Linked DNA regions of Nonomuraea africana. The protein of the gene in region 2 interacts with the protein of the main gene of each other region in a pairwise test. Links are inferred from orthologs where the notes say so. Each region holds a gene or a part of one and is shown on either strand. Other genes may lie near its edges.

Region 1 (5,244 bases), 510 kb from region 2 along the record:
CGACGCCGAAGAGGTGTGATCGGCCGTAAGGAAGGGCCCCTCGGAAGAGGGGCCCTTTGTCATGTCGTGTTGCGGTGGTAGATGAGCCTGAGCCCGATCAGCGTGAGCCACGGCTCGTGCACGTCGATCGAGCGCGACTCGCTCACCACGAGGGAGGCGTGGCCGCCGGTCGCCACCACGGTGACGTCGTCGGGGTCCTCGGCCAGCTCGGCCGCCATGCGCTCGACGATGCCGTCGACCTGGCCGGCGAAGCCGTAGATGATGCCCGCCTGCAGCGCCTCGACGGTGTTCTTCGCGATGACCGAGCGAGGCCTGATCAGCTCGACCTTGTGCAGCTGGGCGCCCGCCGCGGCCAGCGCGTCGACGGAGATCTCGATGCCGGGGGCCGTGACCGCGCCGACGTACTCACCCTTGGCCGACACGGCGTCGAAGGAGGTCGCCGTGCCGAAGTCGACGATGATGCAGGGCCCGCCGTACTGGTCGATGGCGGCCAGCGAGTTGACGATGCGGTCGCTGCCGACCTCCTTGGGATTGTCCATCCTGACCGGCACACCGGTGCGGATGCCGGGCTCGACGATGACCGCGGTGACGTCGCCGTAGTAGCGGCGGCACATCTCGCGCATCTCGTTGAGCACCGAGGGGACGGTCGAGCAGATCGCGATGCCGCTCACGTCCGCGCCCTTCAGCAGGGGCGACTGGGCCAGCAGCCCCTGCAGGACGACCGCGATCTCGTCGGCGGTACGGCGGGCATCGGTGGCGATCCGCCAGTGCTCGATGACCTCCTCGCCCTCGAAGAGGCCGAGAACCGTGTGCGTGTTGCCGACGTCGATCGCGAGCAGCATCAAATCCCCCGGAGGTCCAATGCGATGTCCAGCGCGGGAGCAGAGTGCGTCAGCGCTCCCACAGCAACGTAGTCCACGCCAGTGTCGGCTACATCACGGGCCGATTCCAAGGTCAATCCTCCGCTGGATTCGAGTCGCGCCCTCCCGCCGACCAGTCGTACGGCCTGCGCCAGCTCCTCGACGGTGAAGTTGTCGAGCAGGATCTCCTCAGCTCCCTCGGCCAGTACGGGCTCGATCTGGTCGATCCTGTCCACCTCGACCTCGATCGGCAGTCCTGGATACATGTCTCTCACCTTACGGAAAGCCTCGGCGACACCTCCAGCGGCGACGACGTGGTTGTCCTTGATGAGCGCGGCGTCCGACAGCGACATGCGGTGGTTGACCCCGCCGCCCGCCCTGACCGCGTACTTCTCCAGCGCCCGTAGTCCGGGCAGCGTCTTCCGGCTGTCGCGCACCTTGGTCCCCGTGCCTTCGACGGCCTCGACCCAGCGGGCGGTCAGCGTCGCGATGCCGGACAGGTGGGTGAGCAGGTTCAGCGCGGTGCGCTCGGCGGTGAGCAGGCTCCTGGCCGACCCGGAGACGGTCATCAGCACGTCGCCGCGCCGCACGCGCTCGCCGTCCTTGGCCCGCGGGTCGATCTCGGTCACGCCGAGCCTGCGGAAGACGGCCTCGGCGGCGGGCAGGCCCGCGACCACGCCGTCGGCCCTGGCGACCACGTCGGCGACCGCCCGCTGCTCCTCGGGGATGGTGGCGCGGGAGGTGACGTCGCCCGCCTCCTGGAGGTCCTCGGCGAGCGCGCGCGTGACGACCTCCTCGATCACCGCGGGGTCGAGTCCCTCGGCCTCCTCGTGCGGCGTGTAGGTCATGTGCAGCCCCTCCCTGGTGAGCGTGATGTCGAGGTGTCCGAGCCAGTTCTCGTCGTCGCGGTCGGGGAAGTCCTCCCGCCAGTGCGACCCTCTGGTCTCCAGCCGCGCGTGGGCGGCGGCGACCAGCACCGTGGCCACGGTGAGGAGGTTCGTGGTCTCCCACGACTCCACGCACGGCTGGACCGCGACGGGGGTCCACCTGGCGTCCCGCAGCGCCGCGGCGGCCTCGGCGACCGACGCCCTGCTGCGGAGCACACCCGCGCCCCTGCTCATGTGGGCCTGGATCCTGCTCCTCGCCCGGGGGTCGATCAGGCCGGGGAGCAGGTCGTCCTCGACGGGCTCGCCCGGCGCGTGCCGTACCTCGTGGAGGTCGGCGGCGATGCGCTCGGCGAAGACCAGCCCTTCGAGCAGCGAGTTGGAGGCCAGCCTGTTCGCGCCGTGGACACCGGTGCAGGCGACCTCGCCGCAGGCGTACAGGCCCTCGATGGAGGTGCGCCCGCGCAGGTCGGTGCGGACCCCGCCGCTGGCGTAGTGGGCGGCGGGCATGACGGGCACCAGGTCGAAGGCCGGGTCGATGCCGTGGTCCTGGCAGATCGCGTAGATGGTCGGGAAGCGCGATTTCCACTTCTCCAGCCCGAAGTGGCGGCCGTCGAGGTAGACCTGGCCGGGCTGACGCATGATCGCCTTGGCGACCACGTCGCGCGGGGCCAGCTCGTCGGTGAACCTGTTGCCCTCGGCGTCGACCAGGTAGGCGCCCTCGCCGCGCACGGCCTCGGAGATCAGCGGCTGCTGGCCCGTCGACTCCTCGCCCAGCCAGAGCACGGTGGGGTGGAACTGGACGAACTCCAGGTCGCGGACCACCGCTCCCGCCCTCAGCGCGAGGGCCACGCCGTCACCCGTGGAGACGACCGGATTGGTGGTGGCGGCGTAGACCTGGCCCATGCCGCCCGTGGCCAGCACCACCGCCCTGGCCCGCACCGCGCCGACGCCGTCGCGCGCGCCCTCGCCCATCACGTGGAGCGTCACCCCTCGCGCCCTGCCCTCGGCGTCCTTGAGCAGGTCGAGCACCAGCGCGTGCTCGACCACCTCGATCCCGCCGTGCGCGATCACGGCCTCGATGAGCGCCCGCTGCACCTCCGCGCCCGTCGCGTCGCCGCCCGCGTGCACGATGCGGTCGCGGTGGTGGCCGCCCTCGCGGGTCAGCTGGAGCTCACCCCGCTCGTCGGTGTCGAACCTGGCGCCCCGGGCGATCAGGTTCCTGAGCGCGCCCGGCCCCTCGGTCACCAGAGTCCGTACGGCCCGCACGTCGCACAGCCCCACCCCCGCGACCAGCGTGTCCTCGAGGTGGTCGGCGGGCGAGTCGGCCGGGTCGAGAACGGCCGCGATCCCGCCCTGCGCCCACCTGGTCGAGCCGGACGACAGCACGTCCTTGGTCACGACCAGCACCTTCGACTCCGGTTCGAGCTCGGCGTAGCGCAGGGCCACGGTCAGGCCCGCGACGCCCGAGCCCACCACGACCACATCGGCCTCGACCGTCCATCCGGGGGCGGGGGTGAGCTTCAGGGGGATCGCCGGTGCACTCATGGGGGCCTCCTCACAGGCTTTCGTCAACATGACGATAACGCCCGCGAACCCGTGCCGTCTTCCCGCCCCCGCCCTAGAACGTGACGAGGACGTTGTCGATCAGCCGGGTGGACCCGACCCTGGCCGCCACCGCGAGCACGGCCTCGCCCCGGTAGGAGTCGGGCACCTCGGCGAACGTGGCGGGATCGACCAGCACGAGGTAGTCGACCTCGAGCGCCGACGAGGCCAGCACGTCGAGGGCGGCGGCCCTGACCGCCGCCGGCGCGGACTCGGCCGCTCCCGCGCGCAGGGCCCGCGACAGGGCGAGCGCGGCGTGGCGGTCGTCGGGCGTCAGGTACCGGTTGCGGCTGGACAGCGCCAGGCCGTCGGACTCGCGCACGGTGGGCGCGCCCACGATCTCGATGGGCAGGTCGAGGTCGACGACCATCCGCCTGATCAGCGCCAGCTGCTGAGCGTCCTTCTGGCCGAACACCGCGACGTCGGGCCGGACCAGGTTGAACAGCTTGAGCACCACGGTCAGCATGCCGTCGAAGTGTCCTGGGCGGACGGCTCCTTCGACGATCGTGCCCATCTCCCCCGCCGAGACGCCCACCTGGCGGTCGGGGCGGTACATGTCGTCGGCCGAGGGGGCGAAGACCACGTCCACCCCCTCGGCCGCGCAGACGTCGAGGTCGGTGGAGAGCGTGCGGGGGTAGCGGGCGTAGTCCTCGCCTGGGCCGAACTGCAGGGGGTTGACGAAGATGCTGACGACGACCTGGTCGCCGAGAGTGCGGGCCAGGCGCATGAGCGAGCGGTGCCCCTCGTGCAGGGCGCCCATGGTCGGGACGAGCGCCACGCTCCCCGAGGAGCGGGCTTTGTCCAGTTCCGCGCGGTCGTGCGCGACGATCGGTTCCATCGGTGACCTCCTAGACTGATCAGGTCCAGGCGGAACGTCCCGGCCCGATCAGGTCCAAATGTTCCCACCGAGCGCGTCGAGCAGTCGCTCGGCCGCCTCGGGTTTGAGCAACCCGGCGGCGAGCGCCCGGTCCGCCGTGAGCCTAGCGAGTGCCACGTATGCGTCGGCCGCCTCGGGCGCGGCCAGGATGAGCGCGTCGACGTGCCTGCGCACGGTGGCCGCGTCGCCGCGGACGACGGGGCCGGTCAGCCCCGAGATGCCCAGCCTGAGCACGTTGTCGAGCGCGGCCCCGAGCAGCGGGCCCAGCATCCGGCCCGGATGCTCGACGCCGATGCGCTCCAGCAGCTCCGAGGACTCGGCGATCAGGGTCACCATGTGGTTGGCCGCACCCGCCAGAGCGGCGTGGTAGAGCGCCCGATCGGCGTCGGCGATCCAGACGGGCTCGCCGCCCATTTCGATGACCAGCGCCTCGGCGATGGGCCGCAGCGGCTCGGGCGAGGTGACGCCGAAGGAGATGCCGGTGATGCGGTTGAGGTCGTCGTCCCTGCCGGTGAACGTCATCACCGGGTGGAGGGCGAGCGGCAGGGCGCCCTTCTCGGCGGCGGGGTCGAGGACGGCCAGGCCGTACGCGCCGCTGGTGTGGACGAGCAGCTTGCCACGGAGGTCGGCGCCCGTGGCGGCGAGCCCGGTGACCAGGCCGGGCAGCGCGTCGTCGGAGACGGTGAGCAGGATCAGCTCGGCCGCGCCGACGACCTCCTCGGGGCTGCGCGTCCGCACGCCGAGGCGCTCCGCGGCCCAGCGCTGCGAGGTGTCGGAGACTCCGCTCGCGGCCACGACCCGGTGGCCCGCCTGGGCGAGCGCGGCGCCGAGCACCGATCCCACCCTGCCTGCGCCGAGCACGCCGACGGCCAGCCGACCCGGGCGATCCCCTGCGTCCATGACGTCCTGCCCCCCTGTCAACGACACTGCTGAACAGGGTAACCGCCGGTGCTTCACGGCTCGGGTCATGGCTCTTTTGCCGCCCATGAAGATGCCACAAGGACGGATAAGGAGAGAT
Region 2 (15,652 bases):
TGGAAACCGAGACGAAGACCCTCACCCCGACCGAGCGGATCAACCGCCGGACCGTCACCGAGATCTACTCGGCGCTGGCCACGGGCGACATGCAGGGGTTCATGGAGCGCCTGGCGCCGGACGTCACGTGGACGGTGGCGGCCGGCGGCGCGACCGGCGGCACCTACCACGGCCCCCAGGAGGTCCTCGAAAAGGCGATGGCGCCGATCGCCGTCGACTGGTCCGACTTCACGATCACCCTGTTCGAGCTCACCCCCGTGGGCGACAAGCTCTTCGCCCAGGGCGAGTACCGCGGCGTGAATCGCACGACCGGCAAGGAAGGAGCGGCCAGGTTCGTCCATGTCTGGCACCTCCTGGACGGGATCGCGCAGCGGTTCGAGACCGTCTTCGACACCCACACCATCTGGCGAGCCACGCAGTAGCCCATGTCCGCACAAGACAACGAAAGGACACGCAGGGTGTCTTCCCCTCCGTCCGCGGAGCCCGCTCAACAGAGCGATGCCTACGACTAGGTGATCGTGGGAGCCGGATCGGCCGGATGCGTGCTGGCCAACCGGGCTCAGCGCCGATCCGTCCTGCCGGGTGCTGCTGATCGAGTCAGGCACGCGGCCAGGCCGACGCCATCTACATCAACACCTACAAGGAGTCGGTCGGCTACGACATGTACGCGAGCAAGGACAAGCGCATGATCCAACCGCTGCTCACCACCAGGCAGCGATGGCGTGAGCTGAACCTCTATCCCGCGTGCGAGTGCGCCACCCCGGTGCCGTACAGCTCGCGGTGCCACAGGTGGGCGCAAACGCGCTCGATGCCGGGGACCAGGTGGCGCCGGTAGGTGGTGAAGGGCAGGCCGAGGCGTTCGGCGGCCAGCTCCTGGGTCGGAGCCCCGTGCAGGAAGGTGGCGGCGAGGGCACGGTGGAACTTGACCGAGCGCGCATCCTCGCGCAGCGACTCGATGGCCTGTTCCAGCAGATCGCGCAGCGCCTGGGCGGGATCCCGCTCGGCGTGCTCCACGACCAGCCTGCTGCGCGTCAAGGGTGAGCCGGCCGGCGCGTCAGGGCGCGACAGGTGGCGCAGCGCCTTGCGGACCGCCTCGGCGAACTCCTCCTACGACAGCACCGCCAGCCTCTCCGCCGTGGCGGCCGCGGGGCCGAACGGGTCGGGTTCCGGCGATCGGTTGAGGTGCTCCAGCCAGGCCTGCGGGGGCACCGCCCGCCAGTCGTGGACGAACAAGGTGTACGGCTTGTCCCCCGCGCCGGAGCTCGGGAATGTCGTGCTGCCGGAAGCACTCCACTCTGTCCTGGCTGGGCCGGCGAATCGCGAGATACGACCACGCCATCCGCTCCGACCGCAGGCAGTTGGCGATCACCCGCCACTGCAGCAGGTCCATGACCGGCGAATTGCCGCGATAACCGGGCAGGATCCACGACCGGCCAACGGCCAGATGCTCTCCGGCGCGCAGCGGCGCGGTGGTGCGTGCGTGCGCCTACGCCGCGGCCACGATGGGATCAACCGCGCATTCGGCCTCATCGGGTTTCTGCGGACGAAGCCACGCGTAGAAAGCCACCGGCTCGCCGGTCTCAGTCCGCCGGTATATCCGGAAGGCCTCCGGCCGGCGTTTCAACCAGAAATCGGCGCGGGCCGCAGATGTCTCGCCCTCCGCCGCGTTCGCCAGCCGCAGGAGGGCGCCGACGTCCTCGGCCCGTATGACGTCCTCCTGGACCTCCCCCTCGTCGTATCAGTTGTGCGGGCCGACCATGGACGCGCTGACGGCGTAGGCGTCTCCGCGCTGCTGCCCGGGCACGCGCGTGCGGCCGGTGTTCCCCATGTAAGCGCGGTGGTGACCGAAACCGGGGAGACGTTGCAGGCCGGGCTCGTGGCGGACGCGGGCGGGGGCGATTCGCCGGTGAGTGTCATGCTGAGCGACCTGCGCCGGGTCAAGCGGCCCGCGGTACGGACTGACGCGGGGTTCGACTACTACTCGCGGTTCTTCCGCAGCTCGGACGGAACCCTGCCCGCCCAGCCGGCCTGGCTGCTCGACCACCACGACAGCGTCTCGACGCTGTCGCTGCCCAGCGACAACGGGACGTGGTCTCTGACGCTGGTGGTCTCCCGGAGGGATTGGGCCATGCGGTCGCTGTACGAGGAGCACGTCTGGGACCGGGCCATCGCCCTGTTCCCTCACCTGCGCGAGTGGGCCACGTACGGCGAGCCCATCACCGGAGTGCTGACGACGGCCGGCCCGGACACCCGGCGGTCCAGTCCTCGCAGACCTGCGCCGGGGTGCTGCCGAAGCGCGATTCGCCTTCCATCACCCACCCGCTGTGCGGCGCGGCGACATAGTGGCAGAACAACCGCAACGCGGCCTGATAGCCGCGTACGGTCGACTGCCCGGCGCGCCCCGGCGGTCAGATAGGAGATCCACCGATCGACGTGGATGGGTGACCAACTCCCAAGGGATACGCGCCGGTGAACCTGGCGAACCGGCGCACGACCTGCTCACGAAAGTCGATCGTGGACGGCTGGAAACGTCCGGTGCCGCGCTGTTGCCGTGCCCACCCTTCGAGCATCGCGTCGAAGACGGCGTCCGCGGAATGCGACAACGTGATCACGTCCTCCGGCTCCTGCCGCGCGACCGTCCCGCGGCCGCGTTGTGTCACATGCGCTGGACGCCACCAAGCCAACGGCGGTTCTCCGGCTCCCTCAGGCATTGACGTGCGCTGGGGAGAGCGCGTCGGCGAGCTCGCGCCAGTAGGGCATCGCCGTCTGGCCCGGTTCGATCCCGATCACCTGTACGGCGACGTGGTCGGCGCCGGCCGTGACGTGGCCGCGGAGTCTGCCGGCGATGGTGTCGAGGTCTCCCCAGAACACGACATCGTCGATAAGCCGGTCGCTGCCACCCCCGTCGATCTCCTCTTGCGCGTAGCCCAGGCGGCGGAACTTCGTCCTGTTGTACGGGCTGTTCAGGTAGGGGGCCAGGTGCTGGCGGGCGATGGCGCGGGCCGCGGCAGGGTCGGTCTCGAACAGCACCGCGTGCTCAACGGCCAGGAACGCGTCGGGGCCGAGGATCTGCCGCGCCTGCGCGGTGTGCGCCACGGTGACGTGGTACGTGTGGGCGCTGGCGGTGCGGTCGCGGGCCAGTTCGAGCATCTTCGGCCCGTACGCGGCCAGGATACGGCGCACCGGGGCCTTCGGCGCGGGGTTGAGCATCTCGAGGGCGTCCATCTCGTCCAGGTACGCGCTCATGGCCGCCAGCGGCTTGGTCCCCGGCCGTCGTTGCCCGCCGAACCCCAGCCCGAGCACGTGCCGGTCGGGGTAGGCGTCGGCCAGCAGGAGGGCGGCGCCGTGCGTCCACCTGGCCTCGCGGGACCAGATCTGCGCGATGGCGTTCACGATGTGCAGGCGTTCGGTGCAGGAGAGCAGAAAGCCGGCGTGGGTGAGCGCCTCACGTCCGAGGAGTTCGGGCATCCAGAACGCCCGCCAACCCTGTTTCTCCAGTTCCTGGATTGACTCGCGCATCTGCGCGGCCGGCTGATGCTCGAAGTCGAAGGTGTAGATGCCGAACGTGCCCAGATCCATACCGTCGATACCGCCCATGGAACATCCCCTCGGTCCTGTCGATCTACTTGACATATGGAATGCGGCTCGGGTCCACAGATCGAAACCGCAGGCCAAGATGGTTCCTCAACGAAATGTCCAGGACCCAGGTCATTTCTCTGCCCATTCGGTGCTCAACCGCCACACCGGCCGCCTTCGCCGGAGTCCCGCACGCGATGGTCATGTCGTCCACCACGCGGCGGTGCTATGGGGGACCACGAGCTGCGGAACCGTTCATCCCGAATGGCGGCGGGGCGCCGTTCGGGATGGCCGGAGCGCAGCCCATGAGACCTTCCGAGGGCCGGCTCCGCCGCGCCAAATGCGTATAAATACACACTCCAGGGCGCCTGCCCCCTCATACGCGGGTGACTACTGTTACTCCCATGCGTTCGGGGAGTGAGCAGGAGCTCGGGGTGTTGGAGCAGCGCTTGGAAGCGGTGCGGGAGCGGTCGTTCGTGGGCCGGGAGGAAGAACTCGGAGTCTTCACCGACGCCCTGCGCGGCTCCCGCAGCGTCCTGTACGTGCACGGCCCCGGCGGCGTCGGCAAGACCGCGCTACTGCGCCGCTTTGCTCAACAGGCGGCGGCCCTCGGACGCCAGGTGACGACGCTGGACGGGCGCACGCTGGACCCGACCCCGGCGGCCTTCGAGGCCGAGGCGGCGCCGGTGCTCGCCGGCGAGCGCGCGGTGCTCGTCATCGACACCTTCGAGCGCGTCCAGGGTCTGGAGGGCTGGCTGCGCGAGCGGTTCCTGCCAGGCCTGCCGCTCGGCGCGCTGGTCGTGGTGGCCGGGCGCGTCCCCCCGGACGTGATGTGGACCGCCGACCCCGGCTGGTCCGAGGCGCTGCGGGTGTTGCCGCTGCGCGACCTCGCCCCGGCGGACGCCGCCGCATTGCTGGAGGCGCGTGGCGTGGCGGACGAGCTACGCGGGCCGCTGCTGGCCTTCGCCGGTGGCCATCCCCTCGCCCTGTCCCTAGGGGCGGCTGTGGCGACCAAGGACAGTCGGGCGAGCGCGCGCTGGAGTCCCTCGCAGGACGTCGTCGCCACCCTGCTCTACCAGCTCGTCGGCGAGGTGCCCAGCCCCACGCACCGGCACGCGCTGGAGGTCTGCGCGCACGCCTACATGACCACCGAGGACCTGCTGCGCGAGATCCTGCCGGAGGACGCCTCGTCCCTGTTCACCTGGCTGCGGCGGCTGCCGTTCGTGGAGTCCAGCCCGCGCGGGCTGTTCCCGCACGACGTCGTCCGCGAGGTGCTCGAGGCCGACCTGCGTTGGCGCGATCCCCAGGGATACGCCGCGATGCACGAGCGCATCAGCAACTATCTCGCCGCCCAGACGCGCGCCGTGCCCGACGCCTTCGTACTCGGGGCCGTCGGCTCGCTGTTCTACCTGCACCGCGCCGTCGGCTCGACATCGGAGTTCAACAGCTGGCGCGGAGACGGCGAGGCGTACGAGGACGCCTTCCGCCCTGGGGAGACCGAGGCTCTGGTGCGGATGGCGGCCGAGGTGGAGAACGAGGCGTCGGCAACTGCCGTCGCCTACTGGACCGCTCGCCAACCTGAGGCGTTTCGCCTCTACCGCCGGGCCGAGACCGGCGAGTTGGTGGGCCTCTGCTCCTGGCTACGGCTGTACGAGCCGTCCGAGGAGGAGGCAGCGCTCGACCCGATCGTCGCCACGGCCTGGGCGAATGCCCGCGCGCTCGCCCCGTTGCGGCCCGGAGAGCACCTGGCCGTCGGCAGGACATGGGTGCGCCCCGAATATCGCGGCATGTCGCCGGTCATGGACCTTGTCCAGTGGCGGTCCATCGGCTACTGCCTGCGCGCGGACCGTATGGCCTGGTCGTTCATGGCCATGCGGAGCGACGACCCCATGCGGGACTACCTGCGACACTACGACATGCACGACGTCGGCGAGCACGCCTGGCTCGGCGACGCCGAGTACGCCCTGTACGCCCACGACTGGCGGGCGGCGCCCGCGCAGGCGTGGCTCGACCGGCTCAACCGGCTACTGCTCGGCGACCCGCAGGACGTCCAGGCCATTCCCGGCCCCGCGCTGGCGGTGCTGTCCCAGGCCGAGTTCGGCGACGCCGTACGCAAGGCGCTGCGCCACCTGTCCCGGCCCGGCGAGCTGGCCGCCAGTCCGCTCACGCGCTGCCGGATCGTCACCGACGACTCCGAGCCCGACCCCGCCAGTGCCCTGCGCCGGATCCTGGAGCAGGCTGTCGACACCGTGCGCCGGGACCCGCGCGCGGACAAGCTGCACCGGGCCCTGGCCATGACATTCCTGCGCGGCGCCCCGACGCAGGAGGTCGCTGCCGAGCGGCTCGGCCTGCCCTTCACCACCTACCGCCGCCACCTCGCCTCGGGCATCGAGCGGGTCTGCGAGGACCTGTGGCACCGGGAGATCTACGGCGCGGCCAAGGGCTGAGCCGAGAAGCCGCGGGCGGGCGGCTCAGGCCAGGGCGGCGAGGCTTCTAAAGGGCCGCAGGCGGAGGCGTCCAGGTGTCCGCCTGCACGAGCTGAGGACACCGCCCAGACGATCATGTCGGCGGACGTCGAGCTGAGCGATCTGGGCTCGGTCGGCGCCCCGCGTCGAGGTCATCGCCATCAACGGCACGGCCACCGTCATCGACCTGGACGAGCTGATTGCCGCGCACGGCCACACTCACTACCCGGTGCTCGGCACCACCCTGGATGAAGTGATCGGGCTGGCAGCCAGCCGACGGCTGGCCCCCGTTCCCGAATACCAAATATCGGCGCAACGCCTCTCGCCCACCGGGAATGAAAGGCCATCGATCAACGACCTCCCGCAGTTCGAGCTCTGTGAGCCAGGCATGCCAAGCGATCTCGGACGGATCTGGAACCAATGGCTCAGTGATCACGGCCTCGTGCACCCGGAACCAGACAGGGCTGACCCCATCCCGGCACAGGAACTTGAACATGAAACGCACCGGGACGCCAGCGCCCAGCTCCTCGGACAGCTCGCGGGCTGCCGCGTCCTCATACGACTCGCTCACGTCCACGGCACCCCCGACCATCACGTCATAGTGGCCGGGAAAGCGAGTGAGCTGCTCCGCCCGGCGCAGCACCAGGATCCGCCGCATCGGATCGCGACAGATCGTCGTCGCGATCCGATGCATCCATCGCCGACGCTCCGCCTCTGCGCGATCCACGACTCCCAGCACGCGGTCCAGTTCATCCACTCGCTCGACCAACTCGCCCATGCAGGACACGATCGCAGGCACCACCGACAACCTGCTCTACGAGCACCCCAAGCTAGTGATCTGCGTCACATGACCTGCCCGGAAACGCAACACGAGCGACGACCCCCAGCGCGAACATCCCGATAAGAGCCACCTGCTCGATCGCCACACGAACACAACCGCACACAGCGAGTACGGGCAGAAGGAGGATCTTCGTTACCGACGCCATCATGAACGGCCTGCCGCCGCACATCGCCCAAGTGATCTGCGGTCATAAGAGTATTGAAACAACGATGGGCTACAAGGCTGTCTACCCGGCGGAGTCGATCGAGGCACACAGAGCGTTCATCGCCCGCCGGCGGGCCACGCGGCCCAGCGAAGAGTACCGGACCCCCACCGAGGAAGAATGGGACGCCTTCCTCGCTCACTTCGAGAAGCGCAAGGTGTCCATCGGCACCTGCGCCCGAGCATTCTCAACTCCTTGTCTTCATGAGCACGCATGTGTCAGATATTCGCTCCTCCGGCCGGACCCGGCACAACGCGGCCGGCTGGAGGAGATCCGCGACAACCTCATCGCCCGCATCGCCGAAGCCCGCGAAGGCTGGCTCGGCGAGGCAGAAGGGCTCCGCGTCAGCCTGGCCGGCGCCCAAGACAAGCTCATCCAGCTCGATCGAGGCCACGGGCAGCATACGGCCGTGGACCTTGGCATCCCCACCACGCGTGGTGATCGATGAACCCGCGAAGGTGGGCTGCCACATGGCCCTCAACCAAGATCGAGAACAAGTTCAAAGAAGCGTGCATCAAACGCCCTTCAGAACACGATCAAGTGCCGCCCGGCCTGCAGGTCCCCAGTTCGGCTTCCCGCCGGGAAGGCCCCGATCTCCGTTCTGCCCCATGAGCATCAGGAAGAGGCTCTTCATAGCGGCCAGCCCGCGGGCGCGCCTGATCGTTGCCTCGTCCGCGTGCGCGTACGCGTCGAAGAACCGTGCGGCCGCGCCCGCGGGGAGCAGCACCCACGCGGCGCCGAGGTCCCACGCCGGATCGCCGGCGAACAAGGCACCGAAACCGATCACGCCCGAGAGCGTCCCGTCCGAGACGACGACATTCGCGGGATGGAGGTCACCGTGCAGCCACATCGGCGGGCCCTCCCACCCGGGGGCCGCGACGGCATCGGCCCAGACGGCCCGGACGGCGCGGACATCGCCGACGGCGTCGGGGTCAATGGCCTGCAAGAACTGCTCGAAGCCGCCCGTGCACCTCTTGGGGTGAGCGCCGAGGTCCGAACTGGCCGGGACCTCGGCGGGCGCCTCCACATGGAGCGCCCTGAGGAAGCCCGCCAGCGTGTCGGCCGCGTGGGCGCCGCGGCTGATTGAGCCGTGGTCCAGCGGCTCGCCGGGAACCCACGTCATCACGGTCCAGTGCTTGGGGAAGCGCTCGGACGGTTCGCCGAACCGCACCGGGGTCGGCACCGGGAGCGGCAGGCGCGGAGCCAGCACAGGTAGCCACCGCCGCTCCTTGAGCTGGAGCTCCGGGGTAGGGTCCATGCGCTGCATGCGCACGGCCAACTCGTCCCCGAGGCGCCACATTTGGTTGCCCCAGCCGCCCGCCACCTCGCGGATGGCCAGCCCTGCAAGGTCTGGATGTTGCTCCTGCAGCAGGTCGCGGACCAGGTCTGCGGTGATCTCGATCTCGGTGTCGGCCATGCGAAGTCACAGTACTGAGGCGGCAGGCGGATCGGCTCTCGCTCTCCGGAACATCTCGCTGTGATTCCTCTGGCATCACCGATTCGGTTTCAGAGAGCTGCCGATCAGAGGCTTTGGGACGGACCGGCCCCAAAGTTCAGAGAAGATGTCCGATGCTGCAGCCAGATCCAGCACAAGCGATGCGGCTCGCAGAGATCATCACGAATCTGCACGACCGGATACGCGAAGCCACCGAACGCGGCTGGCTCGGCGAGGTCGAAGGGCTCCAGGTGAGTCTCGCTGGCGCCCGCCAGAAGCTTCAGCAAATGCGGAAGCTCCGCGCGCAAGCCCGAACCGTGGATCTGCCAACACCGGCGCCAGCGCCGGCTGCCCCGGCTCGGGCCGGCCGCCACGTTCGACGCGACGCTGACCGGCTTCCTGATACGCGCCCAACGCAGACCCGACCGTACGGCAGGATGGGCGCCATGATGGAGATCAACTTCCTGACCGGATCCGACCGCGCCTGCTGGGAAGTGCTGGCCCGTGGTAAAGACACATACTTCGAGGTCGAACGCAGCGACGACGACTACGAACGGACCTGGCGACGCCTGCTCGACGACGAGCAGATACGCGGGATCGCCGCCTGGCTGGACGGCAAAATGGTCGGCATCGCGCACTACCTGTTCCACGCCAGTGTCTGGTATGCCGGGAAATGCTATCTGGCGGACTTGTTCGTGGACGCGGAAGTCCGGCGGCGGGGTATCGCGACGGCAGTGATCGAGTGGGTGGCGCGGGACGCCAAGGAGCACGGCTTCCCAGGCCTCTACTGGAACACGTTGGAAGACGCCCCGGCTCGCGCGCTGTACGACAAGGTGGGCAAGTTCCACAAGGGGCTCATCCACTACTCCTACCGGCGTGACGCGAACCAGCCCTCCACCCAGCGCTGAGGGGCGACCAGGATAGGGCGACGGGACCGACCACAGCCAGCGGAACGATCCCGTCGACCGCTCGAGTCGATCAGCGAACGGGCATCTAGTCCGGAGAAGGTAGTCGGCCAAACGCCAGCCCTGCAGCACCGGGATGACCGGCACGCCCTGCTCGCGGAGCCGCAGGTAGTTCTGAACCGTGAGGCGCTGGTGCTCGCCGACGGTGCGGCCGGTACGGCGGAGCATGTGCGGTTCGCACATCCAGTCCTGGGGTGCGGCCCAGTCGAGGTTGCCGATCTCCTGCTGATAGCGGCGTACCGCGATGCCGTACACGACAGGGTCGGTAGTCCAGCCGCCGTGAAGGGACAGTTCGGTGAAGCCGCCGGAATCCAGCGCCCAGCGGGTGACGGCGATCGGGAGGCGGCGCATCGAGGCGAGGCGCCGGTGGGAGAGCATAAGCGGGACGCCGGGCATGCGGGTGAGCCAGCTGGGCTGGTGGGTGCCGAGGTAGATCTTCATCGTGTCCACCTCCGGCAGGTCCAGAGGAGGAATACGGCGAGCACGGTCATCCAGACCTTGCCGACGAACTGCCCAGGTGCCATCGCCAGCGAGCCGAACGCGATGAGCAGGAAGAGCGTGCTGTCCACTGCGAGAGCGACGAGGTTGGAGACAGTGACGGCCACGAGTGGGCCATGGCGTCGGGTGCAGGCGTAGACGGCGGTGTCGATCAGCTCCGCGGCCGTGAAGGCGGCCGCGCTGGCGGCGGCGATCTGGTCCGATCCGAGCAGCCCGGACAGGATGATGCCGCCGAACAGCGCGTACAGGACCGGGAGCGGGCCGGACTGTTCGTGGATGAGGTCACGCAGAGCGAACAGCAACCCGGCGAGATAGACCCCGGCGGGTGCGACCAGCCCGAATCCCACGGGAACCGTCAGGGAGGCGCTGAGCAGGTTGGCCAGCGCCACCATGCCCACAAACAGGGGCAGACTCCACAGAAGTCCGCCTCTATGCTTCCCCTCATGTTTGATCTCCGAACCGAGCTGGCCGGCACCATCGATAACCGGGATGGTTCCTGGGGCTTCATCCGCCGCTTCGCCGCCGCTTGGTCCACGCCTCTCGGCGAGAGAGACGGGTACGACGCCGCAGATCTTGATGCGGCTGAGCAACGGCTTGGTCTTCGGTTGCCCACCGTCCTGCGCGAGGCATATGCGCTGCTCGGTCGCCGTGGAGATCTGACCGGCAACCAGGACCGGCTGCTGACTCCCGAGGAGTTGTACATCGACGACACCGGACAGGTTCTGGTCTACCGGCTGGAGAACCAGCACGTCGCCGAGTGGGGCATCCCGCTTGACGCCCTGGAGCGGGAAGACTCCCGGACGGTCTACCGCGCCTCGATGGCCGACAAGAGTGCTGAGCTGTGGGCTCCGTGGCTGGACAGGCTGTCGCTGGCCTTCGTGGAGATTGTGTTGTCGGAGACGCTCATCGCAGAGGAGGAACTGTTCAACTTCCTCGACCTCACTCCTGACGACATAGCGCTTGTTGAGGCGACCTACGAGCGTCTGGCAATGCCCGCCTACCCGGCCGACGAGCCGTCCATCGTGTGGTTCGCCGGCCCGGATGTGCTGCTGCGCCAGGACGCAGGTGCCTGCCTGATGGTCCGGGCACGTACACCCGAGGCTCTGGATGAGGTCTACGAGACCCTGGACGGGGAGTGGAATCTGTAGCCTCACTGATCCTCACCGCCTTCCGGCACAGGAGAGCCGGAGCGGCAGGACCAGGGAGAGCAGCCCTCCACATGGTCGTCCTCGGTCGGGCCAGGCTTGAGGTCGGTCTCGGCGAGCCGCCGACGGCCAGGACTGGCCCCCAGTCCGCATGCCCGGCTCCCGCCTTGACGATCTGGCAAGGAGAGCACTCAACAACATGCCATCGGGCACGGCCATGAACTGCTGGCGCGTGGTGTGCGCTGCCCGTCCCCCTACTCCGCCCCGTCCTCCTCGTAACCGACTGATCGATGCTGCGGCCACCGAAGCAGCTGGGCCAGAAGGGTGAGGTCATCGCTGTATCGGATCGGGCCAAGACGGTGCTCAGGCGGTGAACCCTAGCACCAGGGCACCGATCACCGGCGCCACCTACAGCAGCGGGAACGGGATGTGCGAGTACCAGCGCGCCCGCACCACGGTGACGACGGCCCCGGCGAAGTACAGCGTCAGGCCGGTTCCGGCCATGACACCGATGACCGGCGCGAACAGGCCGACCAACAGGCCGGCCCCCCGCGGCCTTGGCCGTACCGAGCCAGGGACCACCACGAGCGGGGAATGCCGGAGTCGGCCGCCAGGGGCTGCACGACCCACTTGGCGCGGAAGAGAAGAAGAGGGAGCCAGCCGAGAAGCCTGCCATGGCAGCGGCCAGGAGAGTGACGACGACGTAGGCGGTTCGGTGAGGGATGACGCGCGTGCTCCAGCGGGTACCACCACCAGCCGAACGATCGGGCAACCTGGATCAGGCGGTCGAGCGGCGCACCCTCGTCCAGACCGAGACGGACGAGCGCGTACGTCTGGCGAACCGTTTCCTCGTGTCCTCCCCCTGATCTGGTTCCCGGTAGTGGCCTCCGAGCAGCCAGATCATCGCGATGGCGTACGCACCGCGCAACGGCGAGTCCAGCCAGATGACGGTGCATGGAGCCGGCAACCCGGCACGCTCGTACGCCAAGCGCACCCGTGCTCGGCTGCGGGGCGGTCCGCCGGGCCGGCTGCCAGAGCGATGCTCACCCACTCGTCGCGGACAACGGACACGAGGGCTGCCCACTCGGGGGTGAACTGCGCGAAACGGTCGGCCGTCGGCATGACAGATGATCTCACAAAAGCCGCACGCCGGTATCCGAGGATGCGCTGCCATCGGTGTACGGCTCGGCTGCCGTTCCAGGCGCTCGCTGTGTTTCAAGATTCGTCACACCTGCTCGGAACCGCAGCGCAGCCCCTTCGTCCAGACGGGGAATTTACCCGCGCGGCTTGGGGATGGAGGGAGGCTGGAGTCATGACTCTCTGGAAACCTGACCCGACTTTCTACCCATCTCCGCGGGACGCCGCTGACGCACCGGCCGAGCTGCTCGCCTACGTCGCGGCCTTGGACCGCTCTGCCGGCGGACCGGATGCGATAGCCGTACTGGACACCGATCCGGACTCTGCCCGCTACGGCACCGTTGTCGGCTGGACGGAGCTGGCGTTCACCGGTGACGAGCTGCACCACTTCGGGTGGAACGCGTGCAGCAGCGCGCTGTGCCCCTACGCGCCGCATCCCCATGTCGAGCGCCGCTACCTGGTCGTGCCCGGGTTGCGCTCCTCGCGGATCTACATCCTGGACACCAAGGACAGGGTCAGCCCCGAGATCGTCAAGATCATCGAGCCCGGCGAGCTGGCCAAGCGGGCCGGGTACTCCCGCCCGCACACCGTGCACTGCGGCCCCGAAGGCATCTACCTTTCCGCCCTTGGCGGGGCCAACGGCCAGGACGGGCCTGGTGGCATCGCCATCCTGGACCATCAGTCCTTCGAGGTGCTCGGCCGCTGGGAAGTCGATCGGGGACCCCAGTACCTCGCCTACGACTTCTGGTGGCACATCAACCACGACGTGCTCATCAGCTCGGAGTGGGGCACGCCGTCGATGTTCGAGGACGGGGTCGTCGGCGAGCTGCTGCTCAGCAGGAAGTACGGTCACCGGCTGCACTTCTGGGACCTGCGCAGGCGCCGTCACCTGCAGGAGGTCGATCTGGGCGACCAGTACCAGATGACACTGGAGCTGCGCCCCGCCCACGACCCGACCAGAACGTACGGCTTCGTCGGCGTCGTCACCAGCGTCGAAGACTTGTCGGCCTCGGTGTGGACGTGGTTTCACGAGGACGGCCGCTGGCAGGCCCGCAAGGTCATCGACATCCCCGCCGAGCCCGCCTCTTCGGACGACCTGCCGCCGGTGCTGAAGCCGTTCGGGGCGGTGCCCCCGCTGGTCACCGACATCGACCTGTCGCTCGATGACCAGTCCCTGTACGTCTCCTGCTGGGGCACCGGCGAGATCAAGCAGTACGACGTCACCGACCCGTTCAAACCCGTCGAGACCGGCTCACTGAAGATCGGCGGGATCGTCCGGCAGGCGGCCCATCCCACCGCTCCCGAGCTGCCCCTGCGCGGTGGCCCGCAGATGGTCGAGGTCAGCCGCGACGGGCAGCGCGTCTACGTCAGCAACTCCCTCTACGGCTCCTGGGACGACCAGTTCTACCCCGAGGGAGTGGGCGCCTGGCTGGCGAAGATCGACGCCGGTTCGTTCACCTTCGACGAACGCTTCTTCCCGCACGGCGACGACTTCCGCGGCCTGCGCCCGCACCAGGTGCGACTGCAGGGCGGTGACGCCTCCTCCGATTCCTACTGCTATCCATGACGATCGCGGCGGTGATCCTGCTGGGCGCCTTCCACGGCCTCAACCCGGCGATGGGCTGGCTGTTCGCCGTGGCACGTGGCCTGCAGGAGCGCAGCAGGGACCAACTTCTGCAGTCGCTCCCCGTGATCGCCGCAGGGCACCTCGCGTCGGTAGCGTCGGTCGCGCTCGTCGTCGGCGCCACCGGCTCGCTGGTCACCGGCACGGTGCTGTCGGTCGCCGGGGGAATGCTGCTGGTCGGCTTCGGGCTGTGGCGGCTCCTGTCCAGGCGGCACTTCCGCTGGGTGGGCATGCGGCTGTCGCTGCCCCAGCTCGCTGCCTGGTCGTTCCTGATGTCGAGCGCCCACGGCGCCGGGCTGATGCTGATCCCGGTCTTCACCAGGCTGCACAAGGGCCATGCGATCTCGGGTGGGCTGGGCGTGGCCGCCCTCCACACGCTGGCCATGTTCGCGGTGGCCGGTACCGTCGCAGTGATCGTCTACGAGGTGGCCGGGATCACCGTCCTGCGCCGAGCCTGGTTCAATGTGGACCGGATGTGGGCGGCGGCCCTTCTCGGAGCGGGGATCATCACGCTCGCCCAGGCCGCCGGCAGCCATTCGATCAGCGTCACGGGATAGCCGTCATCCGATTCGCGGCGTCCAGTCATTCAAGAGCGCGTGTCGCAGAGCGGCGGCGAGCTCGGCGTTCTTGACCCGTCTCCACCTTTTCTTCTCTCAAAGGCAAGTTGGAAGGGTCAGGAGCCGCCTCCTCCGGGAGTCGGCTCCGTCTCATCCTGGACGAACGCCTGGAGCAGGGCGTCCCCCGGCGCCTCCGGCCTGGGGTTGATCCCCACATCGAAGATCTCCGGCTCCTCGAAGACCGGCTCCCCACTGGGATGCCGCGCGTAGGCCACCCGCCCGTAGTCGACGCCGTCCTCCCGGTCGAAACTCATCCAGGTGATCGCTTCCTGCTCACCCTCACGAAGCGGATGATTCGACACCGCCCGCACGCTGACCGTGCTCGGTGGCTCGAAGAACCACACCTGCGGTACGGCAAGCACCCACCGGATCGCCTCGATCTCCTTACCCCTGGCCGCAGCCCGATTCTCGAAGGCGACAGCCGTACCCCGGTCACGCAGGTAGTCATAATCACTGAGCACCAGCTTGCGCGCGCCATCCACGGCCACGATCGCCGGGCAGTCGCGGGCCACGATGCTCTTCTCCAGGCGTCTGACCACGTCGAAGAGCAAGTCCGCCGTCTCCGCGTTCATCTCGCTCTCCTTCGTCTGAGTCCCTCTATCCGACGGTCAACCAGTAACGGTGCATGCTGCTCGTGCTCTTGACCACGACCGGTTCGGATTCCGCCGCGGGCCAGATCTGCAGCAGATAACGGTCGACCCCGTGTCCGTCGGCGTCGTCCGCGCTCTCGCGGGTCCAGTCACTGGCTTCGTCCATCCCGGCGGCGTGGTAGCGCAGACGGTACCAACCCGGACCGGCCGGCAGCTCCGGTATCTCGTGTACCTCGCCTTCCCAGTCATGCAGGGAGACGCTTCCACCTTCCGACTCGAAGCTGACCTCCACAACGTCCTCGTACCCGTTCAGGTCCGCAGCGGGCTCTGACTCAGCCACCTCAATGGAGAAGCTGACTGTCCCGGTATGCGTGCCGGTGAGCAGGAAAGCGTGATCGTCACCCGCTCTGATGATCCCGACAGGGTGGTCCGGGTGGTCGTCGGTCAAATCCTCCGGACCCTGCGCATCGTCGGTCTCATCGATGAGATACGCCTGCCCGTAGTGAACCCACAAGTCCACCGTTGTCGTCCACGCCTCAGCGCCGATCTCCGCCATG

Evidence for each region.
Region 1: the proteins of H4W81_RS31670 (region 2) and panC interact in binary tests that used the Escherichia coli proteins (3 or more experiments, as listed by UniProt). The link is inferred for Nonomuraea africana from one-to-one orthologs.

What each region holds. Positions count from the first base shown.
Region 1 is NZ_JADBEF010000001.1:7,190,491-7,195,734, forward strand. Bases 2,277-5,244 are described here. They hold panC (pantoate--beta-alanine ligase), read right to left. Parts: upstream 4,188-5,244; coding sequence 3,366-4,187; downstream 2,277-3,365. Other genes in these bases: H4W81_RS34175 (L-aspartate oxidase), read right to left, coding at 2,277-3,292; H4W81_RS34185 (Rossmann-like and DUF2520 domain-containing protein), read right to left, coding at 4,236-5,126. Also shown: H4W81_RS34165 (hypothetical protein), read left to right, coding at 1-19; H4W81_RS34170 (type III pantothenate kinase), read right to left, coding at 60-842; more of H4W81_RS34175, read right to left, coding at 842-2,276. UniProt on the Escherichia coli protein: Catalyzes the condensation of pantoate with beta-alanine in an ATP-dependent reaction via a pantoyl-adenylate intermediate.
Region 2 is NZ_JADBEF010000001.1:6,677,187-6,692,838, forward strand. Bases 4,978-7,691 are described here. They hold H4W81_RS31670 (NUDIX hydrolase), read right to left. Parts: upstream 6,820-7,691; coding sequence 6,136-6,819; downstream 4,978-6,135. Other genes in these bases: H4W81_RS31665 (ATP-binding protein), read left to right, coding at 4,978-6,023; H4W81_RS31675 (hypothetical protein), read left to right, coding at 7,029-7,532; H4W81_RS31680 (aminoglycoside phosphotransferase family protein), read right to left, coding at 7,599-7,691. Outside these bases: H4W81_RS31640 (nuclear transport factor 2 family protein), read left to right, coding at 1-422; H4W81_RS31645 (hypothetical protein), read right to left, coding at 736-1,035; H4W81_RS48870 (hypothetical protein), read right to left, coding at 1,108-1,233; H4W81_RS31650 (hypothetical protein), read right to left, coding at 1,978-2,130; H4W81_RS31655 (hypothetical protein), read right to left, coding at 2,409-2,612; H4W81_RS31660 (TIGR03620 family F420-dependent LLM class oxidoreductase), read right to left, coding at 2,704-3,597; more of H4W81_RS31665, read left to right, coding at 3,981-4,977; more of H4W81_RS31680, read right to left, coding at 7,692-8,501; H4W81_RS47810 (GNAT family N-acetyltransferase), read left to right, coding at 8,654-9,427; H4W81_RS31690 (VUT family protein), read right to left, coding at 9,922-10,374; H4W81_RS31695 (hypothetical protein), read left to right, coding at 10,426-11,130; H4W81_RS48875 (DoxX family protein), read right to left, coding at 11,536-11,664; H4W81_RS31705 (selenium-binding protein SBP56-related protein), read left to right, coding at 12,440-13,831; H4W81_RS31710 (hypothetical protein), read left to right, coding at 13,828-14,445; H4W81_RS31715 (hypothetical protein), read right to left, coding at 14,562-15,077; H4W81_RS31720 (hypothetical protein), read right to left, coding at 15,103-15,651.